Linked DNA regions of Methylovirgula sp. 4M-Z18. The protein of the gene in region 1 interacts with the protein of each later gene in a pairwise test. Links are inferred from orthologs where the notes say so. Each region holds a gene or a part of one and is shown in the gene's direction. Other genes may lie near its edges.

Region 1 (5,378 bases):
CGAAAAGCATCGATTTCCCGCCCTATTCGAGCGAAGAATTGTGCAAGATCATGGCGAGCATGGCGAACGGCCAAGGGTTTCATTTGCCAAGCGGCTATGAGGAAAAAATCATTCCCTGGATCGAAACGCACAGAAGCGGCGAGCGCTGGGGCAATGCGCGGTCCGTTCGCAACGCTTTCGAAAAAATGCGCGAAGCGCAGGCGGTGCGCCTCATGGACAACCCCGCTTCCGGCCACATCGACAATATTGCGCTTGAAGATGTGGAGGCCGCCATAACCCTGATGGAAAAGAGCTCTTTGGTATGAGTAAGGCGCTGATCCTCGCCCATCGCATTCTGTGGTACGACGACAAATGGTACCGCCTGTGCGGATATGTGGCGCCGGCTCTCCTCGCGACATTGGGCGCGACATGCGTTTTGTCGTGGAGCAATAACTGGGACGTGCCGGGGCAATCCCAAGCAGACTGGATAAAACCTCAAACGCCCGCTCAGGTGCTTGAAGAGGCGCACGCCTTGCGCGACAGAGCTGCGTTCGATCCTGTTGCCTTAAATACGCTCAGGGGGCGCGCCGACGTCGGGGATCCCGTCGCACAATTTGATCTCGCGTCGCTCTACGATACGGGCCTGAATTTAAGCAAGAACTTTGGCGGCGATATGCCCACGGCCATGCATTACTATTACGCCCTTGCACAGCGCGGCGATATGACGTCCGAGTACCGTTACGGCTTCAATTTGGTTTATGGAAAGGGCGTGCCGGCAGACCCCGGCCAGGGCATCCCTTGGATCGTCAAGTCAGCAAACGGGAACTACATCCCAGCGATGCGAACGTTGGCAACGATCTATCGCAGCGGAACAGGCGTTGCCGCCAACCCGCAAATATCGCTGGAATGGACACAGAAGGCAGCGGACGCGGGTGATCACCTCGCTCAAGCCGAAATCGGCGATGCCTTCTGGTTCGGCGCCCCGCCCTATCCGAAAGATCCAGCCAAAGCGGTGGAATGGTTCTTGAAAGCGGCCGCCGACCCGAAGCAGGTCGAGGCGCGATGGTGGTTGGGGGTTGCCTATCACGATGGAACCGGCGTCCAGATCGATCAGACCCAAGCCATGAACTGGTTCCGCCAGGCGGCCGAACTCGGGGATGTGCGGGCAGCGGCCCAATTGGGGATCGGATATTTTGAGGGCAAGCCGCCCTACACTGCCGACAATGCGCAGGCGTTCAAATGGCTCAAATTCGCCGCGAATTCGCCGAAAGAATCCGTTGCCCAGCGCGATCTGGGCCTGATGTATTTCGCGGGTCGCGGGACGCCGGCAGATTTGAACCAGGCCAAATCCTGGCTTCAACAGGCCTCGACCAATGGCGATCCGGTCGCGCGGGACCTGCTTGCCCGCATGAGCACGTTGAAATGATCGGGCTGCTGACTTCCCCTGTCAGCAGACTCGCCCCATATTAGCGGCATGCCGAAGACTCCAAGATCCCCCCGCACGCCGCGCTCCAAGGCGTCGCGTCCCGATGTGAAGCCCCTCGACGCCCATCTCGCCGAATTGCTCAATCCGGCGCTGAGCGAGCCGCGGGACGGGTTTCACGAGGCGGCGGCGGCATTCGATGCGGATGTCCAGCATCCGCGCGGCATGTCTGGCGCGGCGGCCACGGTCGAGACGCTCAAGGCGCTGCTGGAGAGCGGCAATCCCCTGTTCCAGCAGGGCAAGCCCTGGGTGCCACATCGGCCGGCCCGGCCGGAGAAATCGGAAGGCGGCATCAAATTCGAGATCGTCTCGGATTATCAGCCGAAGGGCGACCAGCCGAGCGCCATCGCCGAACTGGTCAACGGGATCGATGCCCAGGAGCGCGACCAGGTGCTGCTCGGCGTGACCGGCTCCGGCAAGACCTTCACCATGGCGCAGGTGATCGAGAAGACCCAGCGCCCGGCACTGATCCTGGCGCCGAACAAGACGCTGGCGGCGCAGCTCTACGGCGAGTTCAAGAGCTTCTTCCCCAACAATGCGGTGGAATATTTCGTTTCCTATTACGATTATTACCAGCCCGAAGCCTATGTGCCGCGCACCGACACCTATATCGAGAAGGAAAGCTCGATCAACGAGCAGATCGACCGCATGCGCCACGCCGCCACGCGCGCGCTGCTGGAGCGCGACGATGTGATCATCGTCGCCTCCGTGTCCTGCATCTATGGTATCGGCTCGGTCGAGACCTATACGGCCATGACCTTCTCCATGAAGGTCGGCGAGCGGGTGGATCAGCGGCAGGTCATTACCGATCTCGTGGCTTTGCAATACAAGCGCACGCCGGATTTTTCGCGCGGCGCGTTCCGCGTGCGCGGCGACACGATTGAAGTTTTTCCTGCCCACTATGAGGATCGCGCCTGGCGCATCAATTTCTTCGGCGACGAGATCGAGAGCATCGCCGAATTCGATCCGCTGACGGGCAAGAAGACGCAGGACCTCGAATTCGTCAAAGTCTATGCCAATTCGCATTATGTCACGCCGCGCCCAACCCTGTTGCAGAGCATCAAAGGCATCAAGGACGAATTGAAGGGGCGGCTCAACGAGTTGACGCGCATGGGCCGCCTGCTCGAGGCGCAACGGCTCGAGCAGCGCGCGGTGTTCGACATCGAAATGCTGGAGGCCACCGGCTCCTGCGCCGGCATCGAGAATTATTCGCGCTATCTCACCGGCCGCCGGCCGGGCGAGCCGCCGCCGACTTTGTTCGAATATCTGCCCGACAATGCTTTGGTGTTCACCGACGAAAGCCATGTCACCGTGCCGCAGATCGGCGCCATGTATAAGGGCGACTTCCGCCGCAAGGCGACGCTCGCCGAATATGGCTTCCGCCTGCCCTCCTGTCTCGACAATCGGCCGTTGCGTTTCGAGGAATGGGAAGCGATGCGGCCGCAGACGATCCATGTCTCGGCGACGCCCGGCTCCTGGGAGATGGACCAGACCGGCGGCGTGTTCGCGGAGCAGATCATCCGCCCGACCGGCCTGATCGATCCCGTCATCGACGTGCGCCCGGCGCGCAGCCAGGTCGACGATCTGCTCGGCGAAGTCAAGGAAATGGCGGCGCAAGGCTATCGCACGCTCGTGACCGTGCTGACCAAGCGCATGGCCGAGGACCTGACCGAATATCTGCACGATAACGGCGTCCGCGTGCGCTACATGCATTCGGACATCGATACGATCGAGCGCATCGAAATCATCCGCGACCTGCGTCTCGGAGCGTTCGACGTGCTCGTCGGCATCAACCTGTTGCGCGAAGGCCTCGACATTCCCGAATGCGCGCTCGTCGCCATTCTCGATGCCGACAAGGAAGGTTTTTTGCGCTCGGAAACCTCGCTCATTCAGACCATCGGCCGCGCCGCGCGCAATGTCGACGGCCGCGTCATTCTCTATGCCGATCATGTGACCGGCTCGATGGAACGCGCCATGGCCGAAACCGAGCGCCGCCGCGAGAAGCAGCAGGCCTATAATGCGGCAAACAACATCACGCCGGAATCGATCAAGCGCGGCATCCAGGACATTCTCGGCTCGGTCTACGAGCAGGATCACGTGACGGTCGATGCCGGCCTCGCCAAGGGCGCCCTCGTCGGCCACAATCTCAAGGCCGCCATCGCCGACATGGAAAAGGAAATGCGCGCGGCAGCGGGCGATCTCGACTTCGAACGCGCCGCAAGATTGCGCGACGAAATCAAGCGCCTGCAGGCAACGGAACTCGCCATTGCCGACGACCCGCTGGCGCGGCAGGAAGCGGTGGACGATGCGACCGGCGGCTACCGCGGCAACCGCAAATACGGCACCGCCGCCAACCTGCCGCAAACCCGCGTGCGCAAACCGACGGACGAGGATATGGGCCCGCACAATTGGGGCGGAGGAGAGGCACGTCCGGCGGCGCGGAGCACGGCTGGGCGAGGTGGGACGAGAGGTGGGAAGGCAAAGCCGTTTAGGGGGTGAACCAGCTCAAGCCTTACATACATCGTGCAAAAAGACGCAGAATGCGCTTTTTAAGCGTTAGCACGAATAGTGGCGTTTTTTTACGTGGAACATCTGGCGATCAGACAAAATGATGGTAACGTATCTTCCGGGTGTCATCTTAATGATTTGAAGCGGGTTCGCTTATGGGCAAAATCGTTTGTTTCATCAGTGAAAAAGGTGGAGTGGGAAAAACTACAGCCTGTTTCGAGATTGCCATAGCGCTCACTCACGTACACAAATTGAAGGTGCTCGTTATCGATGCTGATTATCAGCGCGGGGGCATAACAGGCCGGCTTGAACCTGGACTTATCCCACATTTTACTAAAGGCGAAATGCCCGGAACATCGCTGTTTCATAAATTTCAACAGATATATAGTGCCATGCCTCTGACTCTGAATTTAGATATTCGCAAAAGCCAGTTTAATATCGATTTTGTTCCTGCAGATCCGAGACTCTCTTCCGTTTCTGAAGATAAGCTACCGAGCGGCAAAACAATCAAACAAAACAATAAATTGATGTTAAGTCACCTCATGACTGTTGGCGCGGTGCTTGAGCCTTTAAAGTTGCAGTATGATTATATTTTAATCGATTGCCATCCAGAAGTATCCTCGCTTTTGCGAGCGGCAATTTACGCCAGTGACTATGCAGTATCTCCTGTTAAATTAGATCTGCAATCGTCAATTGGCGTCCCGACTGTGATTGCAGAAATCGATGGTGTGAATGATGATGTCGCCGCTATTATGACAACATTGGGAGAGCCTGCAACGTATACGCCTACGACCTTTTCTGGTGCAATTGGTATGATGGCGCGGGAATACGCGAGTGATTTAAAAGCTTCTGAAAGTGCCGAGTACAATCGTATAGCGCGTACCGGCAAAATTTTTGCCCGCTACGTAACTGAAGGAGATGGCTTAAGGCAGGCAGCTCAATATCGAACATCTGTCCGCTACATAAATGGTCAGAATGCGAGTAAGCAAACGTCGCAAATAAATGCTGTAACAGCCGAGTTTCTTACAAAATGCCCATGACACCTACAGACCTTAAACGTCTTATAGCGCTACTTGGTGCTACGGGGGCTGCGGCCGGTCTTCGAGAGAGCGACGTTGTTCAATACGACTCTTTGATTGAGCTCGCGGAAAAATCCAAAATTAAAATATGGACTGATATCTCTCATCATGAACTTGTTGAGCTACTTATACAGAGCGTTCATGCTGTGAAAATAAAATCAATCGACGAACTCATGGAGATGGATTACGATCATCTTATTCGGTATTTTTCTGAGACGGCTCCTTCAAATAGCGCTTTGCTCAAAATAATGAAAGATTTGAACTATAAGGTTAGCGCCGAAGACAAAAAACATCTTCGCAGATTTGTTGCGCGCCAAATCAGCGAGACC
Region 2 (4,649 bases), 1.1 Mb from region 1 along the record:
ACCGATGCCACGCGTATCCTCCCCAATATTTAACGTCCCAGGCCCGGCACCCTCTCTCAATTTCACTGAGAATCCAGGCTGTTCCGCCCTCTTGTCATCAGCCATAAAGGCTTTGCACCCAGAGAACAAGCGGCTGAAGGCCGGTCGAACCGGGATGGCTCCTATTTATGGTTGCGGGAGGCGCTAAATCGCGGGTTTGCGCGTCCTGACAGAAACTGTCAGGAATGGTGCCATTTTGTTCCCCTCCCGGTCTCGACCTTGATCGCGGCTGCGCTTAGATTACATGTGCTATCCGTCGGACCAGGGCCGACCGCTACGAGATCCGTACATTCATGAAAGCCAAACCTTCGAAAGCCGGCGCGGGCCGCCGCGCCGCCGGTTCCGAGACCGATGCATTGCCGTTTCCGGCCAGTGATCCGCGCGTCATTTCCATCCGCGGCGCGCGGGAACACAATCTGAAGAATGTCGATCTCACCATCCCGCGGGACAAGCTGGTCGTGTTCACCGGGTTGTCGGGCTCGGGGAAATCCTCGCTGGCCTTCGATACGATCTATGCCGAGGGCCAGCGCCGCTACGTGGAATCCCTATCCGCCTATGCGCGGCAATTTCTCGAAATGATGCAGAAGCCGGACGTCGATCAGATCGACGGCCTGTCGCCGGCGATCTCGATCGAGCAGAAAACCACGTCGAAAAACCCGCGCTCCACCGTCGGCACCGTCACCGAGATTTACGATTATATGCGCCTGCTCTGGGCGCGGACCGGCATTCCCTATTCGCCCGCGACCGGCCTGCCGATCGAAAGCCAGACCGTCCAGCAGATGGTCGACCGCATTCTGGCAATGCCCGAGAAGACCCGCGCCTATCTGCTCGCGCCGGTCATTCGTGGCCGCAAAGGCGAATATCGCAAGGAAATCGCCGAATTCATGAAGCGCGGTTTTCAGCGGCTGAAGGTCGACGGCACGTTCTATGAAATCGCCGAGGCACCGACGCTCGACAAGAAGCTGAAACACGATATCGATGTCGTCGTCGATCGCATCGTCGTGCGGCCCGACATCGCCTCGCGCTTGGCAGATAGTTTGGAGACGGCCCTCGAACTTGCGGACGGCATCGCCGTGCTCGAACTCGCCGATGAGAAGGACGAGAAAGGCGAGGCCAAACGGGTCATGTTCTCGTCGAAATTCGCTTGCCCGGTTTCCGGCTTCACCATTCCGGAGATCGAGCCGCGCCTGTTCTCCTTCAATAATCCCTTCGGCGCCTGCCCCGTGTGCAGCGGCCTTGGCGCGCAGCAGAAAGTCGACGCCGATCTCGTGGTACCGGACGGCAAATTGACCTTGCGCAAGGGCGGCATCGCGCCGTGGGCCAAGAGCACCTCACCTTATTATACGCAGACGCTCGAAGGCCTCGGCAAGCATTTCAAGTTCCGGCTCGACACGCCGTGGGACGATCTGCCGAAGAAAGCGCGCGACGTCATTCTGTATGGCTCGGGCGATGACGAGGTGAAATTCTCCTATGACGACGGCCTGCGCGCCTATGACGTCAAGAAACCGTTCGAGGGCGTGATCAACAATCTCGAACGCCGTTATCTCGAAACCGAAAGCGATTGGGCGCGCGAGGAAATCAGCCGTTACATGGCCGCAACGCCCTGCCGCGCCTGCAATGGATATCGGCTGAAGCCGGAGGCCTTGGCGGTCAAAGTCGATCACCGCCATATTGGCGAGATCACCGATCTGTCCATCAAGCAGGCGGTGACGTGGGTCAACGAGCTGCCGAGCAAGCTCGATGCCAAGCGCAATGAGATCGCCGGACGGATCTTGAAGGAAATTCGCGAGCGGTTGACTTTCCTGCTCGACGTCGGCCTCGAATATCTCACCCTGTCACGTTCGTCAGGCACGCTGTCGGGCGGCGAAAGCCAGCGCATTCGCCTCGCCTCGCAGATCGGCTCGGGACTGACCGGCGTTCTTTACGTCTTGGACGAGCCGTCGATCGGCCTGCACCAGCGCGATAATGCCAGGTTGTTGGAGACGTTGCGCCGGCTGCGCGATCTCGGCAATACAGTGATCGTCGTCGAGCACGACGAAGACGCCATCCTGACCGCCGATTACGTGGTCGATGTGGGCCCCGGCGCCGGTATCCATGGCGGCAGCATCGTCAGCGAAGGCAAGCCCGACGAGATCATAGCCGATCCGAAATCCTTGACCGGCGATTATCTTTCCGGCCGTCGCATGGTCGCGACGCCGAAAAAACGGCGCAAGCCGGCACCCGGCCGCGCGCTCAAGATTGTCGGTGCGCGTGGCAACAATCTGAAAAATGTTACGACCTCGGTGCCGGTCGGTTTGTTCACCTGCATCACCGGCGTCTCGGGCGGCGGCAAATCCACACTGATCATCGACACGCTTTATAAGGCGGTCGCGCGCCGGCTCAACGGGGCGATTGAGCACCCTGCTCCGCACGATACGGTCGAAGGTCTCGAACATCTCGACAAGGTGATCGACATCGACCAGTCGCCGATCGGCCGTACCCCGCGCTCCAATCCGGCAACCTATACCGGCGCCTTCACGCCGATCCGCGAATGGTTCGCCGGCCTGCCGGAAGCCAAAGCCCGCGGGTACCAGCCGGGACGGTTTTCGTTCAACGTCAAGGGCGGCCGTTGCGAGGCCTGTCAGGGCGATGGCGTTATCAAAATCGAAATGCACTTCCTGCCGGACGTCTATGTCACTTGCGACGTGTGCAAAGGCAAGCGTTACGACCGCGAGACATTGGAGGTCAAGTTCAAGGAGAAAAGCATCGCCGATGTGCTTGATATGACGGTGGAAGAAGCCGCCGATCTGTTCAAGGCCGTGCCGACCATCCGTGATAAGATGGAGACGCTGAAACGCGTCGGTCTGGACTATGTGCATGTCGGCCAACAGGCGACCACCCTGTCGGGCGGCGAGGCGCAGCGCGTGAAGCTCTCCAAGGAATTGGCGCGCCGATCAACCGGCCGCACGCTCTATATTTTGGACGAGCCGACCACGGGCCTGCATTTCCACGATGTGAAGAAGCTGCTCGAAGTGCTGCATGAACTGGTGGATCAGGGCAATACCGTCGTGGTGATCGAGCACAATCTCGAGGTCATCAAGACCGCCGATTGGATCATCGACCTTGGGCCAGAGGGCGGTGACGGCGGCGGCGAAATCGTGGCCGAAGGCACGCCGGAAGACATTATCAAGGTCCCACGGTCGCATACCGGACGATTCTTGAAAGAGGTGCTGGACCGACGGCCGCTGAAGGCCAAGCAAAGCGAAGCGGCCGAGTAGAGTGGGCAGGGCCGTCACGATGATCGATTTCTTCTTCGGTGTCGGCAGTCGCTATTCCTATTTGGCCGCGGCGTAGATCGGTGGCATCGAACGGGAACATTACCGGTATCGTCGGCTCGTTCATGGGCGTGTCGGCATCGGAATATACGGTTCTCATAATCATCGGCCCGATTCTCGACAAGGTCTTCGTCGATCCGCGCTTTCACCGCGTCCATCACATGATGGCGACGCCCGAGGAACCGCACATCCACGATTGCAACTTCGCGCTGGTGCTACCGATCTGGGATATCATTTTCCGGACCGCACGCTACGATCTGACACCGCGCCAGTGCGGAGTCGACGACCCGACGATTGACGCCGACAATGATTATTTCTGGGCCGGACAACAATGGCGGACGTTCCGGCGCTTTTGGCGGGAGCTGACGAAGCGGCGCACGCGCCAAGAGGCGCAGGAACCGGAGCCTGCCGAGTGACAGCGATGCGGTCGCTTATTGCGATCGCATCGCTTGTGCCGAAAACCGGTAGCCACTTTTCGGTACGATGCGTTATTCCTCGTCCTGCTTGCGTAGCACCGCCTTGAGCACGTCACGCACGCCGATCGAACCGACAAAACGATTGTCGTCGTCGAATAGGGCGACGGGGGCGATATTCGCATTGTGCATCGCCAACATGACCGTCTTAAGCGATGTGCCGGGGCTTGCCCAATAGCAGGGCCGCTCGCCCGACGCGATCGGGTCGTCTGCCTTCAGACAATGCACCCAGGTTCCGGGGAGGCCATCGCGCTCCGCCGCAAGGACCTGGCGGTTTGCATCCAGTTTGAATCGGGTGGTCTTGCGTCGATCGAGCCAAACCCAACCGTCGCCGGCGCCCTCGAGGTCCCGCACGTCTCGCATCACATGCCAGGCCGTCAGCACGCTCAAGGGATTCACATTGGCGATGAATTCCTGAACATAATCGTTCGCGGGCCGCAAAACGATATCTTCCGGTCGGCCGGACTGGACGATGCGGCCACTCTCCAGAATGGTGATCGTATTGCCGATCTTGAGCGCCTCTTCCAAATCGTGGCTAACGAAGATGATGGTCTTCTTCAGTTCCGATTGCAGTTGCAGCAACTCGTCCTGCAATTTGGTGCGGATCAGCGGGTCGAGCGCCGAGAATGGCTCGTCCATCAGCAGGATCGGTGCCTCGGTGGCAAAGGCGCGGGCGAGGCCAACGCGTTGCTGCATGCCGCCGGAAAGTTCATGCGCATATTTGCCGGCCCATTGGCTGAGGCCCACCAATTTCAATTGCTTGTCGACGCGCTCTTTCCGTTCGGCCTCCGGGATGCCGGCGAGTTCGAGCCCGAAGCCCACA

Evidence for each region. The genes of interacting proteins can lie anywhere in the genome.
Region 2: the proteins of uvrB (region 1) and uvrA interact in binary tests that used the Escherichia coli proteins (3 or more experiments, as listed by UniProt). The link is inferred for Methylovirgula sp. 4M-Z18 from one-to-one orthologs.

Annotation. Positions count from the first base shown.
Region 1 is NZ_CP149574.1:3,220,420-3,225,797, forward strand. The notes cover bases 1,136-4,207. They hold uvrB (excinuclease ABC subunit UvrB), read left to right. Parts: upstream 1,136-1,453; coding sequence 1,454-3,961; downstream 3,962-4,207. Other genes in these bases: V9T28_RS14950 (tetratricopeptide repeat protein), read left to right, coding at 1,136-1,405; V9T28_RS14960 (ParA family protein), read left to right, coding at 4,126-4,207. In the rest of the region: V9T28_RS14945 (AAA family ATPase), read left to right, coding at 1-305; more of V9T28_RS14950, read left to right, coding at 302-1,135; more of V9T28_RS14960, read left to right, coding at 4,208-5,010; V9T28_RS14965 (hypothetical protein), read left to right, coding at 5,007-5,378. UniProt on the Escherichia coli protein: The UvrABC repair system catalyzes the recognition and processing of DNA lesions. A damage recognition complex composed of 2 UvrA and 2 UvrB subunits scans DNA for abnormalities.
Region 2 is NZ_CP149574.1:2,167,795-2,172,443, forward strand. The notes cover bases 1-3,496. They hold uvrA (excinuclease ABC subunit UvrA), read left to right. Parts: upstream 1-332; coding sequence 333-3,296; downstream 3,297-3,496. Other genes in these bases: dctA (C4-dicarboxylate transporter DctA), read right to left, coding at 1-17; V9T28_RS10075 (sterol desaturase family protein), read left to right, coding at 3,377-3,496. In the rest of the region: more of V9T28_RS10075, read left to right, coding at 3,497-3,769; choV (choline ABC transporter ATP-binding protein), read right to left, coding at 3,842-4,649. UniProt on the Escherichia coli protein: The UvrABC repair system catalyzes the recognition and processing of DNA lesions. UvrA is an ATPase and a DNA-binding protein. A damage recognition complex composed of 2 UvrA and 2 UvrB subunits scans DNA for abnormalities.